2 regions of the Bradyrhizobium sp. WSM1417 genome follow, and region 2 is predicted to be linked to the other one. Evidence: predicted binding sites of a transcription regulator. Region 2 holds the regulator's gene; the other holds the start of a gene.

Region 1 (7,463 bases), 710 kb from region 2:
ACTGGCGCAAGATCAAGACCGTCGAGAGCGAGACCTATCGCTGGAACATGAGCTCGACCTATGTGCAGAACCCGCCCTATTTCGAAGGCATGAAGAAGGAGCCGGAGCCGGTCACCGACATCGTCGAGGCCCGCATCCTTGCCATGTTCGGCGACAAGATCACCACCGACCACATCTCGCCGGCCGGTTCGATCAAGCTCACCTCGCCCGCCGGCAAATATCTCAGCGAGCACCAGGTGCGTCCGGCCGACTTCAACCAGTACGGCACCCGGCGCGGCAACCACGAAGTCATGATGCGCGGCACCTTCGCCAATATCCGCATCAAGAATTTTATGCTCAAGGGCTCGGATGGAAATATCCCTGAGGGCGGTCTGACAAAGCACTGGCCCGACGGCGAGCAGATGTCGATCTACGACGCCGCGATGAAGTACCAGCAGGAGCAGGTGCCGCTGGTGGTGTTCGCCGGCGCCGAATACGGCAACGGCTCCTCGCGCGACTGGGCCGCGAAGGGCACGCGTCTGCTCGGCGTGCGCGCCGTGATTTGCCAGAGCTTCGAGCGCATCCATCGCTCCAACCTGGTCGGCATGGGCGTGCTGCCGCTGACCTTCGAGGACGGCACCTCCTGGTCGTCGCTCGGTCTGAAGGGCGACGAGAAGGTCACGCTGCGCGGCCTCGTCGGCGAGCTCAAGCCGCGCCAGAAACTGACCGCGGAGATCGTCTCCGGCGACGGTTCGCTGCAGCGCGTTTCGCTGCTCTGCCGCATCGATACGCTGGACGAGCTCGAATACTACCGCAACGGCGGCATCCTGCACTACGTGCTGCGCAAGCTTGCGGCGTAAGCGCGGATTTGTGAACGGTGGCTCACTGCGAAGTGAGTAGTAGGTTACACGAAGGCGGCCTATCACAAGGCCGCCTTCACGCGTTTGCGGCAGGCTTCAGATGGGCCCGCCCGGCGGAGAACCTCACGGTTTGGACGGTTACTTTGGCGGACGAAAGTGCGAGGCCCGTAAGACTACGGTGACCATCCGGCGGTAAGATTTCCCTCTCACGAGCAACGGTGTGCGGCGTTCGACATGACAACAATGACGGCTTCTCATCTGGTTTCAAGCTGGTCCGGCGCCCTCTGGTCGGGTGCACTTGGTCTCTGTGCGATCGTCGCCGTCATTCGCCCTGCCGAGGCTGATCCCCGCGCCGTTGTCGAATTGTTTACCTCGCAGGGCTGCTCCTCCTGCCCGCCGGCCGACAAGATCATCGGCGACCTCGCCCGCGATCCCTCGATTATCGCGCTGAGCATGCCGATCGACTATTGGGACTATCTCGGCTGGAAGGACACATTGGCCGATTCGCGCTTCTCTGCACGGCAGCGTGCCTATTCGCGCATGCGCGGCGACCGCGAAGTCTACACGCCGCAGGTCGTGGTCAACGGCTCCACGCATGTCGTCGGCAGCGACCGCACCGGCATCGAAAGCGCGATCGGCAAAACCGACACGGGCACTGGTGTGATGAGCGTACCGGTGACGATGTCGCTCGCGGGCAAGCAGATCAACGTCTCGGTGGCCGCGAGCAAGGAGCCGACGGCGTCCCACGGCGAGGTCTGGATCTGCTCGATTGCGAAGTCGGTTCCGATCGCGATCAGCCGCGGAGAAAATCGCGGACAGCAGGTCATCTATCACAACGTGGTGCGCAACCTGCTCAAGGTCGGCGACTGGACCGGCCGTCCGGAAAGCTGGACGGTGCCGATCGAGAACCTCACGCGCGACGGCGTCGACGGTGCTGTGGTCTATGTCCAGGACGGCAGCCGGGAAAAGCCGGGCCCGATGCTGGGCGCGGCGTACACGTCGCTGCATTAACGCGCACACTTCGAATCTTCCGATTCAAGCACACTATCAACCCCTCATGGTGAGGAGCGCGCTCTTGCGCGCGTCTCGAACCATGAGGCCCTGCTGAGGCAGCTCGGCCTCGATCCTTCGAGACGCCGCTTCGCGGCTCCTCAGGATGAGGGGAGGGAGTGTTCTCGCTGATGAGGAAGAAGTCCGTCGAAGCAGAAACATCCCGGCACAAACAAAACCGATACAAACAAAAAAGGACCAACTCGCGTTGGCCCTCCTTGTCGTGCGAACAGACCCGATCCTGACGGCCCCGGGGGGCTGGGGGCTGAGGAATCCGGAACCGAAAGGACCGGGTCAACGCACACAAGTCTTTTCGCAATGCAGGGCGGCAGTCGCTTGGCGGAAAAGCGGCGACACTATGATTCCTGCTAACGATCCCGTGACGGTTTGCCGCGACAGAGTTCCACCGCTGCGTGTGGGCGGATGTGCTTCAGTCCAAGGGCCTTTCAAGGGCCCTTGCGGTGGGGAACAGTTGGCGCGATCATGCAACCGTCATGATCCGCGGTTCCGGGGGCGGTCTTCGCGGACGCGGTCATGCTGATGCGACAGGAGGCGCCTATGAGTCTGTCGGAGGATGCCGATCCGAGCGAACAGCGCGCGGCGGCGCGCCCCGCCGCTTCGAATGCGCAACTGAGCCGGGTGACGTTCAACCGGCTCGAGCTGCACCGTATTCTCAATCTCTACGGCCGGATGGTTGCTGACGGCGAATGGCGCGACTATGCCATCGACTTCCTCAGGGATCGCGCCGTGTTCTCGGTCTTTCGCCGCGCCTCGGAAGTGCCGATCTATCGTATCGAGAAGGATCCGCGCCTCGCGCGCAAGCAAGGCATGTACAGCGTGATCTCGGCGACGGGTCTGATCCTGCGCCGCGGCCACGAGCTGGAGCGCGTGCTCCTGGTGATCGATCGTAAGCTGGCGGTGGTTTGAGGAAGCTTTACTTCTCCGGCACCGTAGTCGCGCCCTCACCAAGATCCCGCTGCATCATCACCGTGTCGAGCCAGCGGCCGAATTTCAGCCCGACGCTGGGATGCGTGCCGATCATCTTGAAGCCGGCCCTGGTGTGCACGCCGATCGAGCCGGCATTGGCGGAATCGCCGATCACGGCGATCATCTGCCGGAAGCCGCGCGCCTCGCATTCGACGATCAGCCGCTCCAGCAGGAGAGCCCCGATGCCGCGGCGGTGGAAGGACGGATCGAGATAGATCGAGTTCTCGACCGTGAAGCGGTAGGCCGGCCGCGGCCGGTAAGCGCCGGCATAGGCGTAGCCGGCGACGCGTCCGTCGAGGATGGCGACGAAATAGGGATAGCCGCCGTCGATCAGCGTACGGTAGCGGCGCGTCATCTCGGCGAGGTCGGGCGGCTCCAGCTCGAACGTTGCGGTGCCCTCGCGGACAGCCTGTTGGTAGATGGCGGTGATGGCGGGAAGGTCGGCCTCAGTGGTGGGCCTGATATCGGGTGCGGACATGGGGCAAGATTAGAGCCTTCCCGGGACGGCTGGAAGAGGCGAACGGCCTCCGCACGTCGTCATTGCGAGCGAAGCGAAGCAATCCAGAAATGCGTCCGTGGAGGGGCTCTGGATTGCTTCGTCGCAAGAGCTCTCGCAATGACGGTGGTTGAGGGAACATCACGCCCAAACAAAAACCCCGGCCTTTCGGCCGGGGCTGGTGTCGTTCGCTCTGGTCTGACGCTTAGTCGCGCTGGCCGAGGAGCTGCAGAAGCAGCGTGAACAGGTTGATGAAGTTCAGGTACAGCGACAGCGCGCCGGTGATGGCTGCACGCTCTGCGATGTCACCGCCGGCCGAGGCGTAGCCGTAGATGTAGTCGTTCTTCAGCCGCTGGGTGTCCCAGGCGGTGAGGCCCGCGAACACCAGCACGCCGACCACCGACACGACGAACTGCAGCACCGAGCTCGCCAGGAACAGGTTCACCAGGCTCGCGATGACGATGCCGATCAGGCCCATGAACAGGAACGAACCCATTCCGCTCATGTCACGCTTGGTGGTGTAGCCGTAGAGGCTGAGCGCGCCGAAGGTCGCCGCGGTGATGAAGAACACCCGCACGATCGAGGTGTGCGTGAACACCAGGAAGATCGAGGACAGCGAGACGCCCATCAGCGCCGCGAAAACCCAGAACAGGATCTGGGCGGTCGAGGGAGCGAGACGGTTGATGCCCGCCGAGATCACGAACACCATGGCGAGCGGCGCGAGCATGAACAGCCACTTCAGGGGGCTGACGAACATCGCGTAGCCGAACGGCGTCAGGAACAGCTTGCCGACGCGGACGGCTTCCGGGGTCGGAACATCCGTCACGGCGGCCATGTAGACGCCGAGCGCGGCAAGGCCTGTGATGGCCAGGCCGATGCTCATGTAGTTGTAGATGCGCAGCATGTAGGCGCGCAGGCCGGCATCGACCGTCGCGGCGTCAACACGCCCGGCGGCCCTGCCGAAAGGAGAAGCGTAATTGCGGTCTAGGTCCGACATGGTCGAATTCCCGTTGGTTGGTCCGGTCCGGCATGAGGGTCGCCATGCCGCCGGTTCGTCAAATTCTATCTCGGATACCGATGTCTGCCGACTAAATTTTGGCTAACAATCGGGACTCCGAACCCACTCGATATGTGGGAAACTAACACATCCGCTGCAACCGTCCACGCGCGGCTGAATGTCGCCCTTCCCTGCAATCCTGGCGAGCGGACGTGGTTAATCGCTGGAATCGTGCGATTCCGCTCCCGCGCAGCCGCCCGCTACCATTTGTCACAAATTCCGCAACACCGTGGCGGGCTTTTTGTTCAACGCCAGCAGCGTGCCGGCGAGACCCAGGCCGACCGTGACGACCAAGGCAGCCGCGACCACGCCGGCTGCGCTGCCGCCCTGCCAGACGAAAGTGAGGGTCATCAGCCGGGTCACGATCATCCAGGCCGCGACGCTGCCGGCGAAAACGCCGAACATTGCGGTGGCAAGCCCGATCAGGAGGTATTCGAGGGCATAGGCGCCGAGCAGCCGCAGCCGGGTCGCGCCCAGGGTCTTGAGGATCACCGCATCGTAGACCCGGTGGCGATGGCCGGCGGCGAGCGCACCGCCCAGCACCAGAATCGCCGAGATCAGAGTCACCGCGCTGGCGCCCCGGATCGCCAGCGCAAGGTTGGTCACGACCGAGCCGACCGTCTCCATCACCTCCCGCACGCGTACGCTCGTCACCATCGGATAGGCGTCAGCGACCTCCTTGATGATCTTGCCGTCGCCGGCCGCATCGCCGCCGGCTTCCGTCAGCGTCGCGATGTGGGTATGCGGGGCGCCCTTGAATGCGTTCGGCGAAAACACGAGGACGAAATTGATACCGAGGCCCTGCCAGTCGATGCTGCGCAGATTGCTGATCTTCGCGGGGATGTCGCGGCCGAGGATATTGACCACGACCTCGTCGCCGAGCTTGAGGCCAAGTCCGTCCGCAATCTTCTTCTCCATCGAAACCAGTGGCGGGCCGGAATAATCGGCGCTCCACCACTCGCCCTCGACCACCTTGGAGCCTTTCGGCAACTCGGCGGTATAGGTCAGGCCACGGTCGCTCTGCAGCACCCACTCGGAATCGGTGCTGGGCTTGAGCTCTTCGGCGCGGACGCCACGGGCTCCGACGATGCGCCCGCGCAGCATCGGTACGTCATCGACCGTCGCGCCAGGGGCGATCTGGCGCAGATATGAGTCGAACTGCTCGGCTTGCGTGCTCGGAATGTCGATGAAGAAGAACGATGGCGCGTGCTCGGGCAGTGCCGCCAGGAACTGCCGGCGCAGATTGCCGTCGATCTGGGTGATGGTGACGAGCACGGCGAGCCCGAGGCCCAGCGACAGCACGACCGAGGGCGTCAGCGCGCCCGGCCGGTGGATGTTGGCAATCGCAAGTCGCAGCATCGGCCAGCGCGTGCGCGGCAGCCGTCGTGCGATCGTCATCAGCAGGGCGGCGATGCCGCGCAGCAGCGCGAACACGATGACAGAGGAGGCCACGAACACCGCGGCGATGCGCTTGTCGAAGGAGAGGCCAATCACCACCGCGATCAGCAGCGCGATCACGACAGCCATGAAGACGAGATAGCTCCAGCGTGGCCGATGCCATTCGGAGCTGATGGTGTCGCGGAACAGGGCGGCCACCGGCACGTCGTGCACCCGCCCGAGCGGCCACAGGCCGAAGGCAAGCGCCGTGAGCAGCCCGTAGACGAACGACAGCGCGAGTTCGTCGGCATGCACCGCCGGCACCACCGGCAGCGGCAGCAGCTTGCCGAGCAGGCCGACGATCGCAAACGGCATGGCGGCGCCGAGCGCGAGCCCGATCAGCGACCCGATCGCGGCGAGCAGGAGCACCTGGGCGAGATAGATGCCGAACACGTCGCGCCCGGTGGCGCCGACGGCCTTGAAGGCCGCGATCACCTCGAGCTTGTGGTCGATATGGGCCTTGACGGCATTGGCGACACCGACGCCGCCGACCAGCAGCGCGGCGAGGCCGACCAGCGTCAGGAACTGCGTGAAGCGGTTGATGTTGCGCTCGAGCTGCGGCGAGGCATTGGAGCGGCTGCGGACCTCCCAGCCGGCCTGCGGCGCGGCGTTGCGGGCGTCCGCGATGAAGGCGTCGGTGGCGCGCTCATCGTTGGCGATCTCCGGCAGCTTCACCCGATAGACCCAGCGCACCAGGCTGCCGGGCTGGATCAGGCCTGTAGCGCGAAGGCCCGCCTCGCTGATCAGGAAGCGCGGGCCGAAGCCGATGCCGCCGGCGAGCTTGTCGGGCTCGGCTTCGACGGCGCTGCGGATCTGGAACGTCGCAGCCCCGACTGTGACGCGATCGCCGGTCTTGAGCGACAGCCGCGCCAGCAGCGTCGGATCGGCGGCCGCGCCGAACGCGCCGTCGCGCTCCGCCAGCAGGTCGGACATCGGCAGCGGCGGCGCCAGCGTCAATTGGCCGAGCATCGGATAGGTGTCGTCGACCGCCTTCATCTCGACCAGCGCCAGCTTGCCCTCGGCCGAGCGCGCCATGCCGCGCAGTGTGGCGGCGCTCGAGACGGTACCGCGCGAACGCAGGAAGGCGACTTCCTCCGGCTTCGCCTCGCGCTGAAACAGGACGAATGACACGTCGCCGCCGAGCAGCGTGCGGCCCTCGCGGGCGAGGCCGTCGCTCAGGCTCGCCGAGACCGAGCCGACACCGGCGATCGCCATCACGCCGAGCGCGATGCAGGCGATGAAGACGTAGAAGCCGCGCAGGCCGCCGCGCAATTCGCGCAACGCATAGCGCAGCGACAGCGCGACGCCGTTGGGCTTCGCGAACGGTTCGGCAGCGATGCTCATGCCGGCGCCGACTGGGTGTCGATCCGGCCCGAGCGCAGGCGGATCACGCGATCACAGCGATGCGCGAGCGAGGAATCGTGCGTGACCAGCACCAGCGTCATGCCGCGCTCGGCATGCTTGCTGAACAGGAGGTCGACGATCTGTTGTCCCGTGGCTTCGTCGAGATTGCCGGTCGGCTCGTCGGCAACGAGGATCGCGGGATCGGGTGCCAGCGCGCGGGCCAGCGCGACGCGCTGCTGCTCGCCGCCGGAGA
Region 2 (7,463 bases):
GCCGGTCTGCACCTCGTCGAAGGCGAGCAACAGACCCTTCTCGTCGCAGAGCTGGCGCAACGCCCTCAGGAAGGCGGGCGTTGCCGAACGCACACCGCCCTCGCCCTGGATCGGCTCGATCAGGATGCCGGCGGTCTGCGGACCGATCGCCTTTTTCACCGCGTCGATATCGCCATGCGCAACTTGGTCGAAGCCCTCCATCGGGGGGCCGAAACCTTCGAGATATTTTGCCGAACCCGTCGCGGCCAGCGTCGCCAGCGTGCGGCCGTGGAAGGCGCCTTCGAAGGTGATGATGCGATAGCGCTCCGGATGCCCGTTGGAGAAGTGATAATGGCGGACCAGCTTGATCACGCATTCCAGCGCTTCGGCGCCGGAATTGCAGAAGAACACGAAATCCGCAAAACTTTCATTGCACAGACGCGCGGCGAGCTTTTCGCCGTCCGGGCTCTGGAATAGGTTCGACATGTGCCAGAGCTTCGTGGCCTGCTCCTGCAACGCCGCGACCAGCGCCGGATGGGCATGGCCGAGCGCATTCACCGCCACCCCGGAGGTGAAATCGAGATAGCGCTCGCCATTGGTCGCGATCAGCCAGCAGCCTTCGCCACGCTCGAAACCGAGGTCGGACCTGGCGAAAACGGGGAGCAAATGCGGCGCTGCGCTGTTAGTCATGAGAGTCACTTGAATGTTGCGGACGGTGTGAGCGTGCATTGCGCAACGCACCATCGACCGGCCCGGAAAACGAAACGTGCCGCCTCTTGAGGGCGGCACGTGCGACTATCTTAGGCCTGGTGAAACGGGTGTCAATGCCGCCCGGAAAGCCTCGCGAAACGCTGAATCCGTAGTCTTGCGGTGCCGATTTTGCGAGATTTAGCCACGGAACATGTGGAAGCGAGTCGGCGGACTCTTGCGCGGGAGTCACGCCATATTGTAGCGTTTGGATTGTCAGATACGACATCTCGTGCAGTGGTTCTGATCTTTAAGTCCTTATGTACCGGCGTAAACGTTCGGGCGTTCAAGACGCGCCCGGCGAGCCTTAAGGGATTCTGGCGGCACGGGTTTTTGAAGGCTTAGGCATTCGCTGCGAGGCCCCAGGATGGCTGGCGCGCAGCGAGGGAAAGGGTGCAATGACGGTTTTGACCTGGTCCGATGATCGCGTCGAGCAGCTGAAAAAGCTCTGGGAGGCCGGACTTTCGGCCAGCCAGATCGCGGCGGAGCTCGGCAATGTGACCCGCAATGCCGTGATCGGCAAAGTGCACAGGCTCGGCCTTTCGGGCCGCGCCAAGAGCCCATCATCGGCAGCGCCGCGGCCGCGCAAGGCGCGCCCCGCGCAGCACATGATGCGGGTGAGCCGCCCGATCTCGCGCGGCAACACCGCGCTGGCGCAGGCCTTCGAGGTCGAGGCTGAGCCGGATCCGGTCACCTACGACAACGTGGTGCCGATGAGCCAGCGGCTGTCGCTGCTGGAATTGAACGAGGCGACCTGTCACTGGCCGGTCGGCGACCCCTCGAGCCCTGACTTCTTCTTCTGCGGTGGACGGGCGTTGTCCGGCCTGCCCTATTGCGCCCAGCACTCGCGCGTCGCGTACCAGCCGGCGTCGGATCGGCGCCGCGCACCGGTGAAGCCGGGTCCGCGGTAATCACGGCAAGTCGTCGCGCGAAGACAGTTCAACAATTTCAGTGTCGTCCTGGCGAAAGCCAGGACCCATACTCCGAGCACGCAGTAGTCGTGCGAAAGGGTCACTCCGAGTCTTCGCCAAACCACGTTCGGTGGTTATGGGTCCCGGATCAGCGCTCGCTTGTCCGGGACGACGTCGAAGAATTCGGGGACAGCTCGCCAACAAACAAGCCTGCAACCCTACACCTGCTCCGCCTTGGCAAACCGATCATCCAGCGCGTAGCCGGCGCCGCGGACGGTGCGGATCGGATCCTGCTCGCGGCCGAGATTGAGCAGCTTGCGCAGGCGGCCGATATGCACGTCGACGGTACGCTCGTCGATATAGATGTCGCGGCCCCAGACGCTGTCGAGCAGCTGCTCGCGCGAAAACACCCGGCCCGGATGCTCCAGGAAGAACTCCAGCAGGCGATATTCGGTCGGACCGAGATCGATCGGCCGGCCCGAGCGCGCCACGCGGCGCTTGTCACGGTCGAGCTCGATGTCGCCAAAAGCAAGGACGGTGGCGAGGCGCTCCGGGCTCGCGCGCCGCAGCAGGCCCTTCACGCGCGCGAGCAGCTCCGGCACCGAGAACGGCTTGACGATGTAATCGTCGGCGCCGGTCGCAAGACCACGCACCCGCTCGCTCTCCTCGCCGCGCGCGGTGAGCATGATGATCGGGAGCTGCTTGGTCTCGGGACGGGTGCGAAGCCGCCGGCACAATTCGATGCCCGACAGGCCCGGCAGCATCCAGTCGAGCACGATCAGATCGGGGATGTGCTCCTTGAGGCGGGTGTCGGCGTCGTCGCCGCGCATCACCGTCTCGACGTCATAGCCGTCGCCTTCGAGGTTGTAGCGGAGAAGCTCGGTCAGGGCTTCCTCGTCCTCAACCACCATAATGCGTGCGCCCATCGGGTCGTCGCTCCTTAAAGTCTTCAGGTGTTCGGTACCGTGTTGGCGAAGGTCGTCATGTCGCCCTTCGGCCGCTTGTCGGTGATCGCCTGGCCCTCGATCATGTAGAACACGGTCTCGGCGATGTTGGTGGCATGGTCGCCGATCCGCTCGATGTTCTTGGCGCAGAACATCAGGTGAATACAGAACGAGATGTTGCGCGGATCCTCCATCATGTAGGTGAGAAGCTCGCGGAACAGCGAGGTGCAGATGGCATCGACCTCCTCGTCGCCCTTCCACACCGCCATCGCCGCCGGCAGATCATGCGCGGCATAGGCGTCCAGCACCGACTTGACCTGCTGCTGCACGAGGTCGGTCATGTGCTCGAGGCCGCGGAACAACTTGAGCGGATGGAAATCCGTCTCCAGCGCCGCGACGCGCTTGCCCATGTTCTTGGCGAGGTCGCCGATGCGCTCGAGATCGGTCGCGACGCGCATGGCGCCGACGATCTCGCGCAGATCGACCGCCATCGGCTGGCGCCGGGCGATGGTGAGCACCGCACGCTCCTCGATGCGCTTCTGCAGCGCGTCGAGCTCGGTGTCGATGGCGACGACGCGCTGCCCGAGCGGGACGTCGCGGCGGATCAATGCGTCGACGGACTCGACGATCATGCGCTCGGCGATGCCACCCATCTCGGCGACCAGGCGCGTGAGTTCCTGGAGGTCGGTGTCGAAGGCCTTTGCGGTATGTTCAGAACCCATTTCGCGTCTCCTAGCCGAACCGACCGGTGATGTAATCCTGCGTGCGCCGGTCGGACGGCGACGTGAAGATCTTGCTGGTGTCGTCGAACTCGATCAACTCGCCGAGATACATGAAGGCGGTCTTGTCGGAGACGCGCGCCGCCTGCTGCATGTTGTGGGTGACGATCGCGATCGTGTAATCCTCGGACAGCTCCTGGATCAGCTCCTCGACCTTGGCGGTCGAGATCGGGTCGAGCGCCGAACAGGGTTCGTCGAACAGGATCACCTCGGGCCGCACCGCGACGGTGCGGGCGATGCAGAGGCGCTGCTGCTGGCCGCCCGAGAGCGACAGGCCGGAGGCGTTGAGCTTGTCCTTGACCTCGTTCCACAGCGCGCCGCCGCGCAGCGCCTTCTCGACGCGGCCGTCCATTTCAGACTTCGAAATCTTCTCATAGAGACGGATGCCGAACGCGATGTTCTCGTAGATCGTCATCGGGAACGGCGTCGGTTTCTGGAACACCATGCCGACGCGGGCGCGCAGCAGATTGAGGTCCAGCTTGCCGTCGAGGATGTTGGTCTGGTCGAGCATGAGCTGACCGGTGGCGCGCTGGCCGGGATAGAGGTCGTACATCCGGTTGAAGACGCGCAGCAGGGTCGACTTGCCGCAGCCTGACGGACCGATGAACGCCGTGACGCGGTTCGCGCCGAGCGTCAGGTTGATGTTCTTCAGCGCATGGTGCTCGCCGTAATAGAAGTTCAGGTTGCGCACGGTCACCTTGGGGGGCGCCTCGGGCAGCACCGCCGCGTGCGGCAGTCCACCGGACGCGCTCATCGATACGGAAAGATCACTCATTTTGCGGTCCTCTCGGCGCCAAGGATGCGCGCGAAAATATTAAGGGCAAGAACGGTCAGGGTGATGAGCAGCGCCCCGCTCCAGGCCAACTGCTTCCAATAGGCATAGGGGCTCTGCACGAAGTTGTTGATGGTCACAGGCAGGTTCGCCATGGTCTTGTTCAGGCCGAGGCTGAAGAACTGGTTCGACAGCGCGGTGAACAGCAGCGGCGCGGTTTCACCGGCGACGCGGGCGGTCGCGAGCAGCACGCCGGTGATGAGACCCGATCGGGCAGCACGATAAGCGATCCGCTTGATCACCAGCGAACGCGGCAGGCCGAGCGCCGAGGCCGCCTCGCGCAACGCGTTCGGCACCAGCAGCAGCATGTCCTCGGTCGTGCGCAGCACCACCGGGATCACGATGACCGCGAGCGCGAGCGAGCCTGCGATCGCCGAGAAGCCGCGCATCGGCACCACCACCGCGCCGTAGATAAACAAGCCGATGATGATCGACGGCGCCGAGAGCAGGATGTCGTTGATGAAGCGGATCACCGAGGTCAGCCGGTCGTTGCGGCCGTATTCGGCGAGATAGGTGCCGGCGAACATGCCGAGCGGCGCGCCGATGCCGACGCCGATCACGGTCATGATCAGCGAGCCGACGATGGCGTTGAGCAGACCGCCCTCGTTCGATCCCGGTGGCGGCGTATTCTCGGTGAACAGCTGGACATTGAGTCCCGCCAGTCCGTTGTAGAGCAGCGTGATCAGGATCAGCGCGAGCCAGGTGACGCCGAAGGCGGTTGCGGCGATGCAGAGCCCGCGGACGACGATGTCCTTGCGGCGGCGGCGTGAATAGATCGGATTCATGGCGCTAGTTCCCCGCCTTCTTTTCCAGCCGCATCAGCATCAGCCGCGCCGCGGCGAGCACGAAGAAGGTCAGCACGAACAGCAGGAGGCCGAGCAGGATTAGGCCGGACTGGTGCAGGCCGTCGCTCTCGGCGAACTCGGATGCGATCGCCGCCGAGATCGTGGTGCCCGGCGCGAAGATCGACGACGAGATCCGGAACGAGTTGCCGATGATGAAGGTCACCGCCATGGTCTCGCCGAGCGCGCGGCCCAGCGCCAGCATGACGCCGCCGATGACGCCGACGCGGGTGTAGGGGATCACCACGCTGCGGACGACTTCCCAGGTGGTGCAGCCGACGCCGTAGGCGGCTTCCTTCAGGACCGGAGGCACGGTCTTGAACACGTCGACCGAGATCGAAGTGATGAAGGGCAGCACCATGATGGCGAGGATCAGCGCGGCATTGAACAGGCTGAGATAGGACGGGGGACCTGCGAAGATCGCGCCCAGCACGGGCACGCCGTCGAAGATCTTGATCATGAAGGGCTGGAACGTGTTGGCGAGGAACGGACCCAACACGAAGAAGCCCCACATGCCGTAGATGATCGAGGGGATGCCGGCGAGCAGTTCGATCGCCATGCCGATCGGGCGGCGCAGCCATTGCGGGCAGAGCTCGGTGAGGAAGATCGCAATGCCGAGACCCACGGGAATGGCGATCAGCATCGCGATGAAGGAAGTGACGAGCGTGCCGTACATCGGCCCGAGCGCGCCGAGCACCGGCGGATCGGCGGACGGCGCCCAGCGCTGCGTCCACAGGAAGGAGACGCCGTATTCCTTCATCGCCGGGAAGGCGCCGACGATCAGCGAAACGATGATGCCGCCGAGGATCAGAAGCACCGAGATCGCGGAAAGCCGCGTGATCCAGTAGAAGGTGACGTCGCCGAGCTTGAACGCACTCAAGGCCTTGGCGCGATCATACGGTCCGGCGTCGTCGATTACATCGCTCTGAACGGCCATCTCTGCCACGCCGATCCCCTGTACCAAATAGTATACGTTTTTTGTTGGTCCGTGCCCCGGATGCGGCGCAGCGCATCCGGGGCACGAGCGTCGCGAGCCTAGCTCTTGATGTCGGCAGCCCAGGTCTTCTCGATCAGCTGAACGACCGGGTCCGGCATCGGGATGTAGTCGAGCTCTTCAGCCGCCTTGCCGCCGCTCTTGAAGGCCCAGCGGAAGAACTTGATGGCTTCCTGCGAAGCCGCCTTGTCGGTGGCGTCCTTGTGCATGAGGATGAAGGTCGCCGCCGTGATCGGCCAGGACTTCTCGCCGGGCTGGTCGGTCAGGATGACGTAGTAGCCGGGAGCCTTGGCCCAGTCGGCGTTGGAGGCGGCCGCCTGGAAGGCTTCGACGGTGGGCTGCACCGACTTGCCGGCCTTGTTGACGAGACCGGTGTAGGTCAGCTTGTTCTGCTTGGCATAGGCGTACTCGACATAGCCGATCGAGTTCTTGGTCTGGCCGATGTTGCCCGACACGCCTTCGTTGCCCTTGGCGCCGACGCCGACCGGCCACTCGACGGCGGTACCCTCACCGACCTTGCTCTTCCAGTCCGCGCTGGCCTTGGCGAGGTAGTTGGTGAAGTTGAAGGTGGTGCCCGAGCCGTCCGAACGGCGGACCACGGTGATGGCCTCCGAGGGCAGCTTCACGTTCGGGTTGAGCTTCTTGATCGCCGCGTCGTCCCATTTGGTGATCTTGCCGAGATAGATGCTGGCCAGCGTCTCGCCGTCGAACACCATTTCACCGGGCTTCACGCCCTCGATGTTGACGACGGGAACGATGGCACCCATCACCATCGGCCACTGGACGAGGCCGTCCTTCTCGAGCTGCTCGGCCTTGAGCGGCGCGTCGCTGGCGCCGAAGGTCACGGTCTTGGCCTGGATCTGCTTGATGCCGCCGCCGGAGCCGATCGACTGGTAGTTCAGACCGTTGCCGGTCTCCTTCTTGTAGGCGCCGGCCCATTTGGAATAGATCGGGAACGGGAACGTCGCGCCGGCTCCGGTGATGTCGGCAGCAAAGGCCGCCGTCGTCGATGCGGCGACCATGCCAGCAGCGACGAGTGTTTTGAGGAAATTCATGCTGGTCTCCATACAGGGGAGCGAAGCGCCATCCGCGCCCGATCGCGCTCCCCGTGCCGCCCCTTTAGGAGCGGACAGCTGAGCTTTTACGAAGGTTTGGTGACAGTCGGATGACAGTGTTAAGCAACTGAAATTGCTCGAATTTAGCTCAGAGCCGCAGGCCTGACCTGGGGAAAACAGGCGGTGAAAGTGGCGCCCTGTTTGGGCACACTTTCGATCAAAAGCCGGCCGCGATGGCGGTTAAGAATATGTTTCACCAGCGATAATCCGAGGCCCGTGCCGCCCTGCGAGCGGCTGTCGCCGACATCGACCCGGTAGAAGCGCTCGGTCAGCCGCGGCAAATGTTCCGGCGCGATGCCGGGGCCGAAATCCCGGACCAG

Evidence for each region. The regulator PhoB, encoded in region 2, activates phosphate uptake and scavenging genes when phosphate is short. The targets are predictions, from matches to a motif close to TGTCATNNANCTGTCAT.
Region 1: BRA1417_RS0105700 (DUF2794 domain-containing protein) is a predicted target of PhoB. The motif match lies at 2,369-2,385, and genes of this name have one in related genera.

Annotation. Positions count from the first base shown of each region.
Region 1 covers NZ_KI911783.1:1,162,707-1,170,169, forward strand. The annotation lists gene acnA (aconitate hydratase AcnA) at 1-839, shown strand, start outside; gene BRA1417_RS0105695 (thioredoxin family protein) at 1,074-1,850, shown strand; gene BRA1417_RS0105700 (DUF2794 domain-containing protein) at 2,448-2,816, shown strand; gene BRA1417_RS0105705 (GNAT family N-acetyltransferase) at 2,824-3,354, opposite strand; gene BRA1417_RS0105710 (Bax inhibitor-1/YccA family protein) at 3,578-4,369, opposite strand; gene BRA1417_RS0105715 (ABC transporter permease) at 4,640-7,210, opposite strand; gene BRA1417_RS0105720 (ABC transporter ATP-binding protein) at 7,207-7,463, opposite strand, start outside.
Region 2 covers NZ_KI911783.1:449,250-456,712, forward strand. The annotation lists gene BRA1417_RS0102290 (aspartate aminotransferase family protein) at 1-669, opposite strand, end outside; gene BRA1417_RS0102295 (GcrA family cell cycle regulator) at 1,125-1,637, shown strand; gene phoB (phosphate regulon transcriptional regulator PhoB) at 1,856-2,563, opposite strand; gene phoU (phosphate signaling complex protein PhoU) at 2,587-3,303, opposite strand; gene pstB (phosphate ABC transporter ATP-binding protein PstB) at 3,314-4,135, opposite strand; gene pstA (phosphate ABC transporter permease PstA) at 4,132-4,977, opposite strand; gene pstC (phosphate ABC transporter permease subunit PstC) at 4,982-5,971, opposite strand; gene pstS (phosphate ABC transporter substrate-binding protein PstS) at 6,070-7,083, opposite strand; gene BRA1417_RS0102330 (ATP-binding protein) at 7,227-7,463, opposite strand, start outside.